2 regions of the Paraglaciecola sp. L3A3 genome follow, and region 2 is predicted to be linked to the other one. Evidence: predicted binding sites of a transcription regulator. Region 2 holds the regulator's gene; the other holds the start of a gene.

Region 1 (8,374 bases), 2.3 Mb from region 2:
CTCTCCCGCTTCAACCAGAAAGTCCTGAAGTATTTCCTCGTCAACATCAAAAGCCATATTTCATTTACCCCTAAAATCCAAGACTTGAAAGCAAATCATCAACATCATCTTGATCTGACGCCACATCGTCTCTGCTGTCTGCATCCATAATTGGACCTTCAGCCACTATCATATCGGCTTGATCATCAGATATATTAAGCTTTTTATGAGTTATATCGGTATCCTTGGCTTCCACTCCACCAAACATAGTTAACATATAAACTAGGTTATCTTCCACTTCCTTAACAAGCTCAATCACTCTTCTGATAACTTGCCCTGTAATATCTTGATAACCTTGTGCAAGTAATACTTCAGTTAACAAACTACTCAGTTTAGCCGTTTCCTCTGCACTATCTTTAAAGAAGCTATCAACTTGTTTAGCTAAATGGTTGAAGTCCCCAAGTTGCAGATTACGAGCCATTAACTTATCCCACTCAGGTGCGATATTGCGTATGCCTTCATTTAGCCTTTCGGCGATAGGCATGCAAGTATCAACCAGATCCATAGTTTTGTTAGCTGCATCTTCAGTGGTTTGAATAACATACGTTAAACGCGTTTGAGCATCAGGTATATCTTCATTCGTCATATCAATGATACGAGGATCCAATTGAAAATTATTCAATGAATCATGTAATTGACGAGTTAATTTTCCAACTTCTGAGAATAGTTCAACTGAATTATTTGTATGAATTTTTTCGAGCAAATCATGAGCAGCTTGATGCTCTTCCGCCTCAACTAAAGACACTAGTTTTTTGGCATCTTCCAAAGAAATTGGCGGTTTGTTTAAGGTTGTCATACAGTCTTTCCTTTTAGTTCGGTCTGCCTGAATTTAACCTAAACGTTCAAAGATCTTAGCCAATTTTTCTTTTAATGTTGCAGCGGTAAAAGGTTTAATAACATATCCATTAACGCCTGCTTGAGCTGCAGCAACAATTTGTTCTTTTTTGGCTTCAGCAGTCACCATCAACACTGGAATATGTTTTAAATCAGTATCAGCGCGAATTGCCCTTAATAAATCTATACCTTGCATTCCAGGCATATTCCAATCAGTTACGACAAAATCAAAATCGCCCTGTTGCAACATAGGTAAAGCAGTGTTTCCATCATCTGCTTCTTGTATATTTGTAAAACCAAGATCTTTAAGTAAGTTCTTAATAATTCTTCTCATTGTTGAGAAATCATCCACAACAAGAATCTTCATGTTTTTATCCAAAACCACCTCCGGTGAGGATCCAACCTCTATTAACAATTTTATTTTTCGTTTATACGCCAAGATTGCATACGTGACTTAAGTTTCAACATTGCTTGACTATGTATTTGACTTACTCTGGACTCACTCACTTCCAAAACTTCACCAATTTCTCTAAGATTCAATTCTTCGTCATAGTATAAGGACAAGACAATCGCTTCTCGTTCAGGCAAAGTGGTGATTGTATCGGCTAATGCTTTTTGAAATGAACCTTGAACTAGTTCATCAAAAGGTGAATTAGAACCTTTAGTTTGTTCAGTCGTTACCACATCTTCGGTAACCCCTAAATCTTCAATACCGACTATCCTTCCAGCATTAACTTCATTTAACATCTGGTGATAACTTTCAATACTGACTTGTAATTTTTCTGCTACATCTATGTCTCGAGCATCTCTTCCGGTAGCTCGTTCGACTTGATTAATCGCTTCTGTGATTGCCCGACCATTTTTATGCACTGATCTTGGGGTCCAATCCCCTTTGCGAATTTCATCAAGCATTGAACCTCGTATACGGATTCCTGCAAAGGTTTCAAAACTTGCACCTTTACTGCCATCAAAGTTTCTTGAAGCTTCTAATAATCCGATCATTCCAGCCTGAATCAAATCATCAACAATCACACTAGCGGGTAATCTAACCATCAAATGGTGGGCGATCCGCTTGACTAGCGGAGCGTGCCGTTCAACTAAATCGTTTTTATTGGCAAGTTGTTGATAAGCAGCTGCTTTACTACTCACCGGTTATTGCACACAACGTCTTTAGATACCAATTGCTCTAAGAAAAACTCTAGATGTCCTCCAGGCTGATTAGGAATAGGCCATTCAATCGCTTTTTTAGCTAATCGACGAATTGCCATAGCGGCAGGAGAAGTAGGATAAGCATCAACAATTGCTTTTTGTTTTCTCACCGATTTACGTACATTTTCATCAAAAGGTACAACTGCAACTAACTCTAACGCTACGTCTAAAAATCGATTAGTCACTTTTGTTAATTTAGTAAACAATTCATCACCTTCACGCATGCTACGCACCATGTTAGCGACAATCTTAAATCTAAATATGCCATGTTCTTTATTTAGAATCTTAATCAATGCGTAGGCATCAGTTAACGATGTAGGCTCATCGCAAACCACCATTAATATGTCTTGAGAAGCTTTGGAGAAACTTAACACCATATCCGAAATCCCAGCAGCAGTATCAACAATTAACACATCAATTTGCGTTTGTAATTCGCTAAAAGCTCGAATCAGACCAGCATGTTCGGTAGGTGATAGTTCAGCCATAGATTGACTGCCAGATGTAGCTGGCGCAATTTTTATTCCGTATGGGCCTTCAACTAACACTTCGTCTAAGGTGCATTCACCAGACAAGACGTGAGATAAGTTTTTTTCAACCCTCAATCCCAACAATACGTCGACATTGGCAAGACCTAAATCCGCGTCTAGTACCATAACGCGTTTGCCTTGTTGAGCCAATGAGATGGCGGTATTAAGTGTGATGTTAGTTTTACCTACACCACCTTTACCGCCTGTCACGGCTATTACTTTTATAAGTCTAGATTGATTCATTCTTCTTAAGCTACTTGCTTGGTCCTCAATCATACTGCCACTGCTGCATTTGTAATGTGATTTGTTTCAGTATGAAGTAAACCGAATTTTTTATAAAGCTTTGCTGCACTCATAATTAAAAATTTCGTATCTGCGGGTTGCATATCTTCAGGCACTTTCTGTCCATTAGTCAAATAACAAATTTGCAATTTATTTTCTATCGCCACGCTTATCGCCTCTCCAAGACTGTAACATTCATCCAGCTTGGTCAATATACACCCTTGTAAAGAAATCTGTCGATACTCTTTAATCGTTTGTTGCATGACACGATACTGGCAATTGGCTTGCATCACCAAATATTTTCTAATAGTAACACAAGAATTTTGTTTAATAGTATCTAACTGCTTGATTAGTCTAGCATCTTGTTGACCAAAACCTGCAGTATCTATTAATACTAAACGTTTATTCCTAAATTGATAAAGTAAATCTGATAATTCATTGGCATTTTGCGCTTTTTTTACACAACAACCGATAATTTTTCCATAAGTCGCAATTTGCTCAAAGGCACCAATTCTGTAATTATCAATAGTCACTACCGCAACTTGTTCTGCGCCATATTTTTGTGCTGCTTGGGCAGCTAGTTTAGCTACTGTGGTAGTTTTACCGGTACCAGTAGGTCCCATTAGTGCAACCACACCAGGTTGGGAAAGAATATCATCCCTTTTAGTTTGCAATCTATTAGCCAAAAGTTTAAGTAAAAATAACCAAGCTTCTCGTTCATTAGCAGATTCGGGCGCATAGGCAACCACTTCTTCGGCTAATGTATTTGAAATACCCATTTGTAATAGTTTTTCAACTAAATAACCATGCAATGGATGTTTTCGATTATTTTCTTGATTAATTAAACCTGATATCTGGAACTGTAGAATATTACGCAATGATGATAATTCCTGCCTCATTTCTTTTAAGGCAGAGTGTTCCTGAGGAGTTGAATTTTGTTGTTGAACCGGCTGAGTAACCAAAGGTCGCTCAGGCTGGACCAAAGGTTCAGTCTGAGTTGTCACTGATTGTGATTGTTTTTCAAGCAAAGCTTTTAAACTATCAGGCCCATTATCACCAATAATTTCACTTAAAGTCGGTGTTTTTCGCTGAGCATTGACACTATTTTCAACTTGAGGTTTAGTTTGACGGGGAAGCTGAGCATCAGGCTCTTTGTCATAAGCTGCGACAATCTCAATTCCGTCCGCATGTTTTTTATTTGACATGATAACAGCATCACCGCCCAACTCGTCTTTGACTTGTTTAAGCACGTCTCGCATATCTTTACCATAAAAACGTCTGATTTTCACATAACCCCCTAATGTACTTCAATTGTGTCAGATTATTGACCCACAGCACTCACGATTTTAATTTGTTTATCATCAGGAATTTCCTGATATGAAAGAACATGTAACCCACTCACTGAATGTTTTAAAAACTTAGATAAAACTGGGCGTAACATGCCTGAAGTCAATAATACTGCCGGTTCACCAGCTAACTCTTGTTGTTGAGTCGCTTCATTTAGTGAACTTTGTAAACGTTCAGCTAAACCCGGCTCGATGCCAGCACCTTCGGCACCACCTGCTTGAAGTGACTGGTGCAACATCTGTTCCAACTCTGGCGCCAGAGTTATGACAGGTATTTCTGGGGCGCCGCTGTTAATCTCTTGGACAATTAATCGTTTTAGAGCAATACGTACTGCAGAGACTAGTACATCAGGATCTTGACTCTTCGGGCCAAATTCGCATAGTGTCTGCACTATGCTACGCATGTCCCTTATAGGTACACCTTCATATAAAAGCGTTTGCAATACTTTGACCACAGTACTTAATGGCAAGATATCCGGTACTAAGCCTTCAACTAATTTAGGGCTATTTTTAGCAAGTAAATCGAGCAACTGTTGAACTTCTTCATGGCCCAATAGTTGATAAGCATTGTTGGTTAATAATTGACTTAAATGTGTGGCTACTACAGTGGCAGCATCCACAACCGTATAACCTAAGGTTTGTGCATGCTCTCTTTGATTAGCTTTAATCCAAACTGCATCTAAACCAAACGCAGGATCAGTGGTCACTTTACCCTCTAGCTTGCCAAATACTTGCCCAGGATTAATCGCTAGCTCATTGTCATGGCTAAGCTCAGATTCCCCCACAGTCACACCTAACATAGCAATGGTATAATTATTAGGGCTTAAATCTAAATTATCGCGAATATGCACTGGCGGAATTAAAAAACCTAACTCTTGAGATAATTTTTTACGTACACCTTTAATTCGGGTTAATAACTCCCCTCCTTGAGCTTTGTCGACTAACGGGATTAATCGATATCCAACTTCTAAGCCAATAGTGTCGACATGTTGAACATCATCCCAACCTAATTCTTTAATTTCTTGAGGTGCGTTACTTTGTTCAGGCAATTGGCTGACAACTTCAGGTTCATTAGCCCGTTTTTCTGCTAACCAATGACTATAAAATGCATAACCACCAACAGCTGCACTAAAACCAAGAAACGCTATATGTGGCATACCTGGGACTATCCCCATCACAAATAAAATACCACTGGTAATGTATAAAGCTCTTTGATTACCTAATTGTTTAGTTAACTCTTGGCCCATTTCTTGAGAATCGTTTTCTCGTGTCACAATAATCGCAGTAGCTACAGACAATAATAAAGACGGGATTTGCGCAACTAAACCATCACCTATGGTCAATAAAGTATAAATTTCGATGGCATCGGAAAAGGCCAAATCATGTTGGATCATACCTATAAATAAGCCGCCTACTATATTTATCAACATAATAAACAAACCAGCGATGGCATCACCTTTTACAAATTTTGACGCACCATCCATAGAGCCGTAAAAATCTGCTTCACTGGTAATTTCAAAACGGCGTTTACGAGCCTCATCTGAATCTATAAAGCCAGCATTCAAATCTGCATCTATGGCCATCTGTTTACCCGGCATTGCATCTAAAGTAAAACGTGCACTTACTTCAGATATTCGCCCTGCGCCCGCGGTCACAACTTTAAAGTTTATAATTAATAATATGGCAAAAACCACAATACCGACGGCATAGTTACCACCAATAACCACTGCACCAAAAGCCTCAATCACTTTCCCCGCAGCTGCACCACCTTCATGTCCTTCAAGCAACACAATACGGGTGGAAGCTACGTTCAGTGCCAGTCTTAATACAGTGGCAATTAATAAAACAAGGGGGAAAATACCAAAATCTACAGGCTTTTTAGTAAAAACTGAAACCAGAATAACCACTAGGGATAAAGCGATATTAAAACTAAATAATATGTCCAACAAAAACGCCGGCATAGGTAAAATAACCATACCCATAATAGCCAACAACACTATAGGAGCGCCTAAACCAGTTGTCGCAGACTTTAGTTTATTCTTGTCGAATCGATTTAAATACGAAGTTAATTCCATAAACAAAAAATTGACGCTTTATTGGTTTTCGAATGATTAACTGAAGTGATAGCAACTAGTGCGCCAAGTCGCTCAAAATAATCAAAGGTCACAATCGTTTGCCGGTAATTTATACGGATCACTATAAATAACTTAAGTAGAAATAACGGCGAGGAAAAGATTAGATGCATTAGATAGGAGATAGATTTTAGTGGATAGCAAAAAACTGATCTGTAATTCAGCGGCGAGTTACGAGAAAAAGCCAAAGATCGAAATTAGAAAACCACAGTCGACAATTTAGTCATTGCTGCATGTCGTTAGCAGGAATCCATTCTTCAAAAATCAAAGTCGACGAACTCATTGAGTTTCAGGCTGTAGTGTGGGCTGGAGGACACCTCCGGCTACCCGATTAATTGTTGATGCTCAGCGTCAACGGCACGTGATCACTAATCGAAATCCAACCGTCGTGCTGACCCATCTTCAAATCACATTCTTCTGTAAAGTCTGACGAGGTAAAAAAGTAATCAATGTGGTACGCCTTCTCACGGTTCCGCTGCAAGAAGAATGTTGGGTTGGACTCGTTGCCCTGTTCTTCATCAAAAGCTCGATGATACTGGCTCTTGAAACCCATCTCGCTGAGCTCAGCAACCACGTCTGAATGATTCCACCATCGGTCCGGCTTATCCCAGCGCACATTGCTATTAAAATCGCCAAGAATGAGTGTCTTTGGTTGGCTCAGATCTGCACGATGAATTTGAAGGTATTTCCAGAATTGCCCCATGTACCCAAATGCTTCGTCATTTCGCCCCTTCGTCCAGACTGCCAACACAGTGAGATCTCTGTTTATAGTGAAAGGGAGAAAAAGCCTGAGATCTCCCGTACTCCAATTCAGCGTTTCACTTCTGCTAAACAACCCAGGCACGGAAAAGCTGCCACTCCAATCTAACTTTTCAATCAGGTGACCATTCCGAGGAAATATGCCGATGCCACGATTTTTCGACTCGCCAACCCACAGGTAAGAACCGGCCCAGTCTCTGTAGGCCGGTGTCGATAGCGCAGGATCCTCGCATTCCTGAATCACTAAAACGTCGGCTTGTAAGCTATCTGCTTCTGCAAGCTTTCGTCTGAGTGCTCCATTACAGTTCCAAGTAACAACTTTCATAGATAGAGACAATTAACTACTTAGTGATTATACGGCACGTAGTGTGTGACGAATAATCACCTTGTTGGACAAAGCCGAGACCCTGCCCTTAAATTTATTGGTATTGTTTATGCTAATGGAATTTGTATTTGAAAGGAATAGCGGTTCGCGTATCAAGGGCAAGTTTATTCGCATACCTACCAGCCACTATGAGCAATATTTTTATGTTAAACACGGTACTGGTTATCATATTATCGACTCTTTATCTTGTTTTCCAAACGATAGGCCAGCCTAACCCATGACAGTGATTTACCTGTCATATTACTGCGTCTTTATCGGTCTGTATTAGACCGTCATACGATTATCTTAGCCACTTGCTATCTTCTGAACATTGAGGGGCGGCAGTACGATTGACGTCAACATCAGCACACCTGCTTTACATGCTGGACAAGGCCAGTATTTAGCGGGTTCGTATGTTTCTTCATTGTCCTGTTGCTCCACCATGTCAGGTAATTGTCGTCGAATGACCTCAAGTTTTTTACGTCGACAACAATTCGCTAAAAAACCAAAGTGCCGCACGCGCATCAAACCCTTTGGTAGAATATGACTGAGGTAACGACGCACAAATTCTTCACCCCTAAGTGTCATCTGTTTATGCTGATTACCATCTGCATAATCTTTGTAATTGAAGGTGACCTTCTCTTCACTTATAGCCTGTAATCTCGACTCATTGAGCATGCCTTTTTTCGTATACCGACCTAAATAACGAATAACTGTTTTGGGCTGACACAAACAAGGTTTACTGTACACACACCAAGCTTTACTCATTAACATCTGCGCTTGGGGGACAGCCAATTCACATGACCTGAGTGCCGCCAACATCTTAGCCCTGAATACAGTAGATAAAGCTTTTACAGGAAACAAATACGCCTTTTTGACACT
Region 2 (8,374 bases):
AAAAAGTTAAGCATCTATGAAAAAGAATATCATGACATTACTGGTTTGTATGATTTTATGTTCTTGTATTATACGCCCCAATGTAACTGAGAGAAGTGATTCCGTCGCCATAAAGCAAGGGCTCTACATGGGAAACCAACAAGATTTACATGTGTACTTATTGATTGGTCAATCTAATATGGCAGGTCGAGCTCCTTTGTTAGCTGAGCAATATAATGTGCTTGAAAATACTTTATTACTAGATGCTAAAGGGCAGTGGCAATTAGCAACAAATCCATTAAATCGATATTCTAGTATTCGTAAAAATTTAGTGATGCAGAAATTAGGTGTGGGTTACTCTTTCGCAAATACCCTGTTACAAGATTTATCTAAGCGTCAACCGCAAGTTAAAATTGGCCTAGTAGTGAATGCTAAAGGCGGTTCTAGTATTAGCGAATGGCAGCCAGATAAACATTTTTATCAACAAGCACTTCAACGAGTCAGACAAGCTCAACAAACAGGTACCTTAAAAGGAATATTATGGCATCAAGGAGAGACGGACTTTGAAGACACTGACTACCTTAATAAGTTAGTCAGCTTAGTGAATAATTTAAGAGCCGATTTGAATCTACCCGAATTACCTTTTGTTGCAGGGCAAATTAATCAAACAGAGTTAATTAATCAACAAATTGCACAGCTTCCAAAGCAATTAAAGTTTACTGATTTTGTCAGTGCAAAAAACCTTACAGCCATGGACAGGTGGCATTTTGATAATGATAGTATGCTCTTATTAGGTGAAGGTTACGCTAAAAAAATGATGAAAATTCAATGATTACTGCTTTTTAGGGGGATTAGTGCGAGTTAACAATACTATGCAGATTCCACCTAAAATTAACCCACTAGATAGGGTTAAATGCCAGCCTATGGCTTCATTAACAAATAATACGCCACCCAGTGCAGCCCAAATGGGAACAGATAGTTGACTAACTGCTGCAACACTGGGTTTTAGGCTTGGTAATACATGATACCAAAGACTATAACCTAGGCCCGAAGCTAAAATACCTGAGCCTAAAGTGTAAGTTAAACCAAGCCAGCTGATAGTTGAATCATTAAATATATAGACAGCGATTAAACACAATATTGAAATAGGCAGCAAACGTACAAAGTTGCCTAATGTGTCTTTAAGAGGTTCAGTGGATTTAGCTCCGATCAAACTGTAAAACCCCCAAGCAATACCTGCTGCAATCATCAATAAACAGCCAATGATGCTAGGTTTTTCTAACTCAGGATAAACAAAATAAATAAAGCCGATTAACGATAATAATATGCCAGTTAATTCGTAGCGGTTTAATTTATGTCCGGCCAACCAGCCTTTAAACAACATAGTAAATTGAACGCTGGCAAATAAAGCTAAGGCCCCTGTTGCTGTGCTGACTGTTAGATAAGCAAAAGAAAATCCAGCTGCGTAAATGAGCAAATAAAATGCTCCAGCACGGCTTCCATAGTGCCTGATTGAATTAAATTGACTAGGTGTTTTGGCGACCACTATAAAAAATAAAATCGCAGCCGCAGAGATCAATCTAATGGCAGTAAAGCTGATGGGATCGACTTCTTCAACGGCTAGAGCTAAACGGCACAAGACCGAATTCGCAGCAAAAGCAAATAGGGCAATTAAGCTATAACTAAAAGTATCTAGAGAGCGCAAAATTACAATAACAACCAGGTTGCTGTACCTAAAAAGGCAAATATGCCAACCACGTCAGTAATAGTGGTTAAGATAACACTTCCTGCTAGTGCTGGGTCAATGTTTAACTTACGCATGATCATGGGTAAACTTGCCCCTGCTAAACCTGCAGCCACCATATTAATCATCATGGCGAAAGCAATGACAGCACCTAACATAAAATCTTGTTTCCATAAGGCAATTACAGTGGCAATTAACACCGACCAAATGATGCCATTTAAGATACCAATGGCTAATTCTTTACTAATTAACCATCTCGCATTACGAGCCGTTACATGACCTAAAGCCATACCGCGTATCACTAAAGTGAGGGTCTGATTACCGGCGGCACCGCCCATACTAGGTACGATTGTATTAAGGATTGCTAATACTGCTAATTCACTTAGTGTTGTTTCAAATAAATCGCTGACTGCTGCAGCCATTAGTGCAGTAAATAAGTTGACGCCTAACCATAAACTACGTCGCTGAGTACTTTTAACTACGGGGGCAAAGGTGTCTTCTTCGTCATCTAAACCGGCCATACTCATCATGGAGTGTTCGGCGTCTTCACGGATAATATCAACCACATCATCTATGGTGATCCGGCCTAACAAGTGATTATTTTTGTCGACTACTGGTGCTGATAACCAATTATATCGTTCAAATAAATTGGCTACTTCACCATCTTCCATGTCTACGGGAATTGAAATCGAGTCTTTAATTAAAGATTCAACGGGGGTGTCAGGAGCGGCCGTGATTAATCTAGTAATGGCCACACCACCCATTAATTTATCTTCACTGTCTACTACATACAAAGTATCTGTATGTTCAGGCATATCACCTTTTAGCCGTAGATAACGCAGAATTACGTCAACATTAATTTTATGACGAAGGGTAATGGTATCTGTATTCATGATGAAACCAGCGGTTTCCTCACCATAAGATAAGCCTAATTCGGCTCTTTGCCTGTCCTGTTCGTCCATGGTTGCCAGTAAATCCTGAGAAACTGATTCGGGTAGAGTGCTGAGTGTTTCCACCAAATCATCAGTGTCCATCTCTTCGAGGGCGTCTGTGATTTTCTCCGGCAACATTGTATCTATGATGCCATTACGGACATCTTCAGATAATTCTTCTAATACATCACTATATAAATCAGGTTCAATTAGTGGCCATAAAATTAAACGACTACGGCTACGACTTGATTCCAAAAGCAAAGCAATGTCACAAGGCTGCAGTTGTTGCAGCATGTCTTTTACTAGCCCTGTATTATCATCTGCTAGTGCATCATCGATAGCATGAAGTTGGCTTTTTGTGCTTTTAGTTTTGAAGGTCTCTGGCATGAATTACAAATATTTACCCAATTAATAGAAAGATGAAATGATGATAGCGCATTGGATACACGCCCATAGTTTAATCGATAGTCGGCTGTAGGTCAGTACAAATTTTCTGAAGTTTTTGTTAAAAAGCAAAAGTATGCGCAGCTTATAAGTGACGAAGTCATGCTTGGTGTGCGAAGCACATTAAAGATTCTTATTCTTCCTCATTAAACTTATCAACAATCAGGCTTTCTACCGCGTCCAAGGCTGCTTGGGCATCTTTGCCTTCACTGACGACTTTAACTTCTTCACCTTGGTGGCTTTCTAACATCATTAGGCCTAACACACTATTGGCAGAGGCTTGTTTATCGCCTTGATATAAGGTGATTTCAGCATCAAATTGAGTGGTTAATTTTACTAATTGTGTTGCTGCTCGGGCGTGCAACCCTAGCTTATTGACAATAAGCAGTGTTTTTTCAATCCTTGGCATAGTTTACCTATTTAGTTCGCGGTGGCGAATTTGTACATCTGGATGTGAGTCACTAAACGTTTTAGCTAGGATTTCGGTGACATAGACAGATCTATGTTGGCCGCCTGTACAGCCTATTGCTATGGTCACGTAACTACGATTGTTTCTTTCTAAGTGGGGTAACCAAGTAGAAATTAAATTTTGAATTTGCCAAATAAATTTAGTCACTATAGGTTGTGAACCTAAGAATATTTGTACAGGACTGTCGAGACCTGTTAATTGTTTGAGATCTGGCTCCCAGTGCGGGTTAGGTAAAAAGCGGGCGTCAAATACGTAATCTGCGTCTTTGGGAATGCCATATTTAAAACCAAATGATTCAAACACTAATACTAATCTAGAACTTTTTTTACCCAAAATCCTTTCACGTACTATTTCAGCTAATTGGTGAACTGATAACTGATCGGTATCTAAATAAAGGTCAGCCCGTTCGGCAATAGGGGCTAATAATTTACTTTCAGCTTGGATCGCATCAGACAACGATTTATTTTGTTTAGACAGTGGGTGTAAACGTCTAGTTTCACTAAAACGTTTAATCAAAATATCATCACTGGCATCTAGATAAAGTATGGTTAGATTCCATGTAGAAGGTAAATAATCGAGAATTTCCACTAGCTCGTTAGTGTCTTTCGGTAAGTTTCTTACGTCGATACTTACTGCCACTTGATCGTATTCATCTACCACTGTGTGGGTCAGAGTGGGCAACAAGTTAACTGGGATATTGTCTACACAATAGTAACCGAGATCTTCCAATGCTCGTAATACTACAGATTTACCTGAGCCTGATCGTCCGCTGATAATGATGAGTTTCATTTAGCTCATAACCTCAAATAGTTCTTGATTAGTTTTTGCACTGCGAATTCTATGTAATGTATCTTTGTTCGTTAATTTTTGGGCAATCGCAGATAAAGTACCTAAGTGTTCGGATGCTTTTTCTTCTGGCACTAAAATAGCAATAAAAATATCTACAGGTTGATTGTCAATAGCATCATAGGGAATAGGTGTTTCACTGGTGACCACTATGGCTAAGACATTTTCTAGATCTTTTAATCTACCATGGGGGAGGGCGATACCATTGCCAATCCCAGTGCTACCCATTTTTTCTCTGCCGGTTAAACTGGCCAGTATGGTTGCTTGATCTATGTTGCTAATCACTTGAGACGCCGTTTGGCTAATGAGTTCAAGTACTCTTTTTTTACTAGTGCCCTGAACTGCACATAAAGTGCAGTCAGGGTGAAGAATGTCTTTAATTTCCATTATGGGATTCTATAGTTAATGGCGTTTGACTTTTTCCTTATGCCTAATCACTTGTCTATCAAGTTTATCGATTAAGCCATCTATTGCTGCATACATATCTGCATGCTCAGATGTTGCGAACACCTCCGTTCCACTGAGGTGTAATGTAGCTTCGGCTTTTTGACTAAGCTTTTCTACATTTAAAATTACGTGCACATTGTTGATATGATCAAAATGTCGTTCTAACTTGGTGAATTTAGTGTCGACATAGTCTCTCAAAGAATCTGTAATATCTACATGATGACCAGTAAGGTTAATTTGCATATCGCCTCTTCCTTCTAAAATTCGCCTATAATAGGCTCTTACGTTGGTTAGACGGGGGTATCAATAATGATTCCCGGTATTTTGCTATTGTTCGCCTGGCCACTTGTATACCTTGGTCGGCCAACAATTGTGCAATTTTGCTGTCGCTTAAAGGTTTACTTGGCTTTTCAGCTGCGACCAGCTTTTTGATCAACGCTCTAATGGCTGTTGATGAACATTCTCCGCCCGCATCTGTTGCTACATGGCTTGAGAAAAAATATTTAAGTTCAAAAATACCTCTAGGTGTATGCATATACTTTTGCGTGGTTACTCGTGAAATAGTCGATTCGTGCATGTCCACCATTTCTGCCACATCATTTAACACCATAGGTTTCATCATTTCGGGACCGTGTTCAAAAAATCCCATTTGTTGTTGTACTATACAATTAGATACTTTTAATAAGGTTTCGTTCCGACTCTCAACACTTTTAATAAACCATTTGGCTTCTTGTAAATGAGAACGAATAAATTGGCTATCAGAACTGTTTTTGACACTTTTACTCATGGCTGCATATTGCTGATTTACGTTCAGCTTTGGCAAACTGTCTGGGTTAAGTTCAACGGCCCAGCGACCATTTTTTTTGCTTACCGATACATCTGGAATAACGTATTCTGGTTCTCCAGTAACGATAGCCGTACCCGGACGAGGGTTGAGCGTTTGTAGTAAACGCATGGCTTCTCGTAACTCTTCTTCTTTTAGACGAGTTTTACGCATTAAGGTACGATAATCTTTACTACCAATCAGATCACAATAGTCGGTAATTAACATTTTGGCTTCTGCTAGCCATGGAGTTTCAGCTGCAAACTGTTTTAATTGAATCAGTAGGCATTCTTGTGCGCTTCTGGCGCCAGAGCCGATTGGATCGAGCATTTGAATACGTTTAAGTACCACTTCTACTTCATCTAACTCAATTTCTTCATCGTCCATGCTGGCCAATACTTCTTCTGTGCTGATGGTTAAATAACCACCTTCATCAATAGAATCAATAATGGCGATAGCTATGGCTTGATCGTTATCGCTGAAATGGGTCAGGCGCACTTGCCAAAGTAAATGGTCTTGAATATTGTCAGTGGTCTCACCTTGGAAAATTTGGTCGTCATCATGTGACGGGCCAGAACTGCTAACAGGTGAAGGCGCTGGGGCAGATGAAGCACTTAAATATTCATCCCAAGTGCTATCTAATGGTAAGTCTTCTGGAATATCGTTGTTTTGTAAAGCATCGCCTGAGTCAATATTGTCGACATTGACCTCTGAAGCGTCATTTGCGCCATTGGCATCATGATTGGTTTCTAAAGCTTTATCACCAGCACTATCAAATTGCTCGTCTACTTCCAATAGAGGGTTTGAATCAAGTGCCTCTTGGATCTCTGTTTGTAAGTCAAGTGTAGACAGTTGCAGGAGCTTAATCGCTTGCTGCAACTGAGGTGTCATTGTGAGTTGTTGGCTAAATTTTAACTGTAAAGAGGGTTTCATTTACTTCTTATGTTTAATTTATGTTTAATTCGTTGTTGATATCAGCCGAGTCAATTTATGGCTAACTATAGCCTGAATTGCTCACCAAGGTATACATCTCTTACACGTTGATCACTTAAAACTTCTTCTGAGGTACCAGATGCAATGAGTTCACCGTGACTTACTATATAAGCTTTTTCGCATACATCTAAGGTTTCACGTACGTTATGGTCAGTAATTAATACACCTATCCCTCGGTCTCGTAAATGTTGAATTATTTTTTTTATATCATTTACTGAAATAGGGTCGACCCCTGCAAATGGTTCGTCAAGTAGAATAAACTCAGGATCTGCTGCCAGTGCCCGAGCAATTTCTACACGGCGGCGTTCTCCACCAGAAAGGCTCATGCCTAAGCTGTTGCGAATATGGTTAATGTTAAACTCATCCAATAATGAGTCAGCCTGTTGTTCTCTTTGTTCTTTGGATAGCTCTTTGCGAGTTTGCAATATAGCCATTAAATTCTGATAAACAGTGAGCTTTCTAAAAATAGAGGCTTCTTGTGGTAAATAACCGATACCTTGTCGGGCTCGGACATGCATGGGTTGTAAAGTTAAAGCTTGTTGATCAATATATATTTCACCCTTATCAAGGGGGACTAAGCCAACAATCATATAAAAGGTTGTGGTTTTTCCGGCACCATTTGGCCCTAACAAGCCAACAATTTGTCCTGTGGATACCTCTAAGCTGACATCTCTAACAACTTGTCGTGATTTATAAGACTTGGCTAAATGAGAGGCTTTTAATACGGCCATTAAGGTTTTGATCCCTGTTGTTTGACGCTGTTAACTTTGTTTTTAGATTCGGGTTGGAAAATTGTAATAACCCGACCACTTTCTTGATTATTGCCTTGAGCAATGATTTGTTCAAGCTCCATGTTGAACATAATCGAATTACCTTTCACACTGCTGGAGTTTTGTTCGATTTGTGCATCACCTTTAAGTGATAAAGAGCGAGTATCTCTTCTGTACATGATTTCTTTAGCTTTGGCGGTAACTTTACTACCATCTTCCTGCTGCTGAGAATATTCTGCTGGATTGCCTGTGGCAATGAATATTTCATTTCCCTCACCTTGGCTGGCATCTACTTTGACTTCATCGGCGGTCACGACAAGGCTGCCTTGGCTAATTTGAACATTACCACGATATATAGCTTGCTTATTAATGCCATCACCTTCTTGATAATTAGAGGCAACTTTGATGGTTTGAGTAAAGTCTTCCTTGCCGGCAAATGCTGATGTCGACACTAAAATTGCAAGAACTAACTTAGTCTTGAGAAGATGGCTGGTAAACGGTTTTAACATGATCTAGTAACTCGTATTTTTGGGTTTCAAGGCTAACGGTAAAGCCGTTGCTGTTAATGACATAGTTTGGACCGATAATTTCTACAGCCTGATCTGAGGTCATGGTTTTGTCAATTAAATTTATTTCTACAAAACTGGTACGTATGGTTTGAACATAACCATCTTTATTTAAGCTCTTGATTTCGACATCGTTCTCGAATTGTAAACGTTGGTCTTCGTATAAGGTGCCTTCTTGTGCATTGACTTGCCAAGGATGTTCGGTTTGAGAAAATAGCAAATATTCAGGCTGCTTAAAGAGGGTAAATCCTAATAAATCATAGTTTTCCATATATTCTGCAAAAACTTGATGATTGATTTTACCGGTTTTATCGTAAAGAGTGCTACGCATTTTTTTGGCTTGATAATTTGGGATCCAAGC

What was found. The regulator sigma-54, encoded in region 2, starts transcription at its own class of promoters, with help from an activator protein. The targets are predictions, from matches to a motif close to GTTGGCACGNNNNTNGNNT.
Region 1: a site for sigma-54 is predicted at 6,362-6,380, ahead of flhA (flagellar biosynthesis protein FlhA). Genes of this name have one in related genera too.

Annotation. Positions count from the first base shown of each region.
Region 1 covers NZ_CP047023.1:1,628,638-1,637,011, reverse strand. The annotation lists gene GQR87_RS06865 (chemotaxis protein CheA) at 1-57, opposite strand, end outside; gene GQR87_RS06860 (protein phosphatase CheZ) at 71-835, opposite strand; gene cheY (chemotaxis response regulator CheY) at 869-1,252, opposite strand; gene GQR87_RS06850 (RNA polymerase sigma factor FliA) at 1,291-2,022, opposite strand; gene GQR87_RS06845 (MinD/ParA family protein) at 2,019-2,885, opposite strand; gene flhF (flagellar biosynthesis protein FlhF) at 2,882-4,180, opposite strand; gene flhA (flagellar biosynthesis protein FlhA) at 4,213-6,312, opposite strand; gene GQR87_RS06830 (endonuclease/exonuclease/phosphatase family protein) at 6,701-7,453, opposite strand; gene GQR87_RS06825 (IS91 family transposase) at 7,799-8,374, opposite strand, start outside.
Region 2 covers NZ_CP047023.1:4,629,973-4,638,346, reverse strand. The annotation lists gene GQR87_RS19160 (sialate O-acetylesterase) at 17-811, shown strand; gene GQR87_RS19155 (DMT family transporter) at 812-1,684, opposite strand; gene mgtE (magnesium transporter) at 1,687-3,042, opposite strand; gene GQR87_RS19145 (HPr family phosphocarrier protein) at 3,233-3,508, opposite strand; gene rapZ (RNase adapter RapZ) at 3,512-4,357, opposite strand; gene ptsN (PTS IIA-like nitrogen regulatory protein PtsN) at 4,358-4,801, opposite strand; gene hpf (ribosome hibernation promoting factor) at 4,817-5,104, opposite strand; gene GQR87_RS19125 (RNA polymerase factor sigma-54) at 5,130-6,617, opposite strand; gene lptB (LPS export ABC transporter ATP-binding protein) at 6,683-7,408, opposite strand; gene lptA (lipopolysaccharide transport periplasmic protein LptA) at 7,408-7,956, opposite strand; gene lptC (LPS export ABC transporter periplasmic protein LptC) at 7,919-8,374, opposite strand, start outside.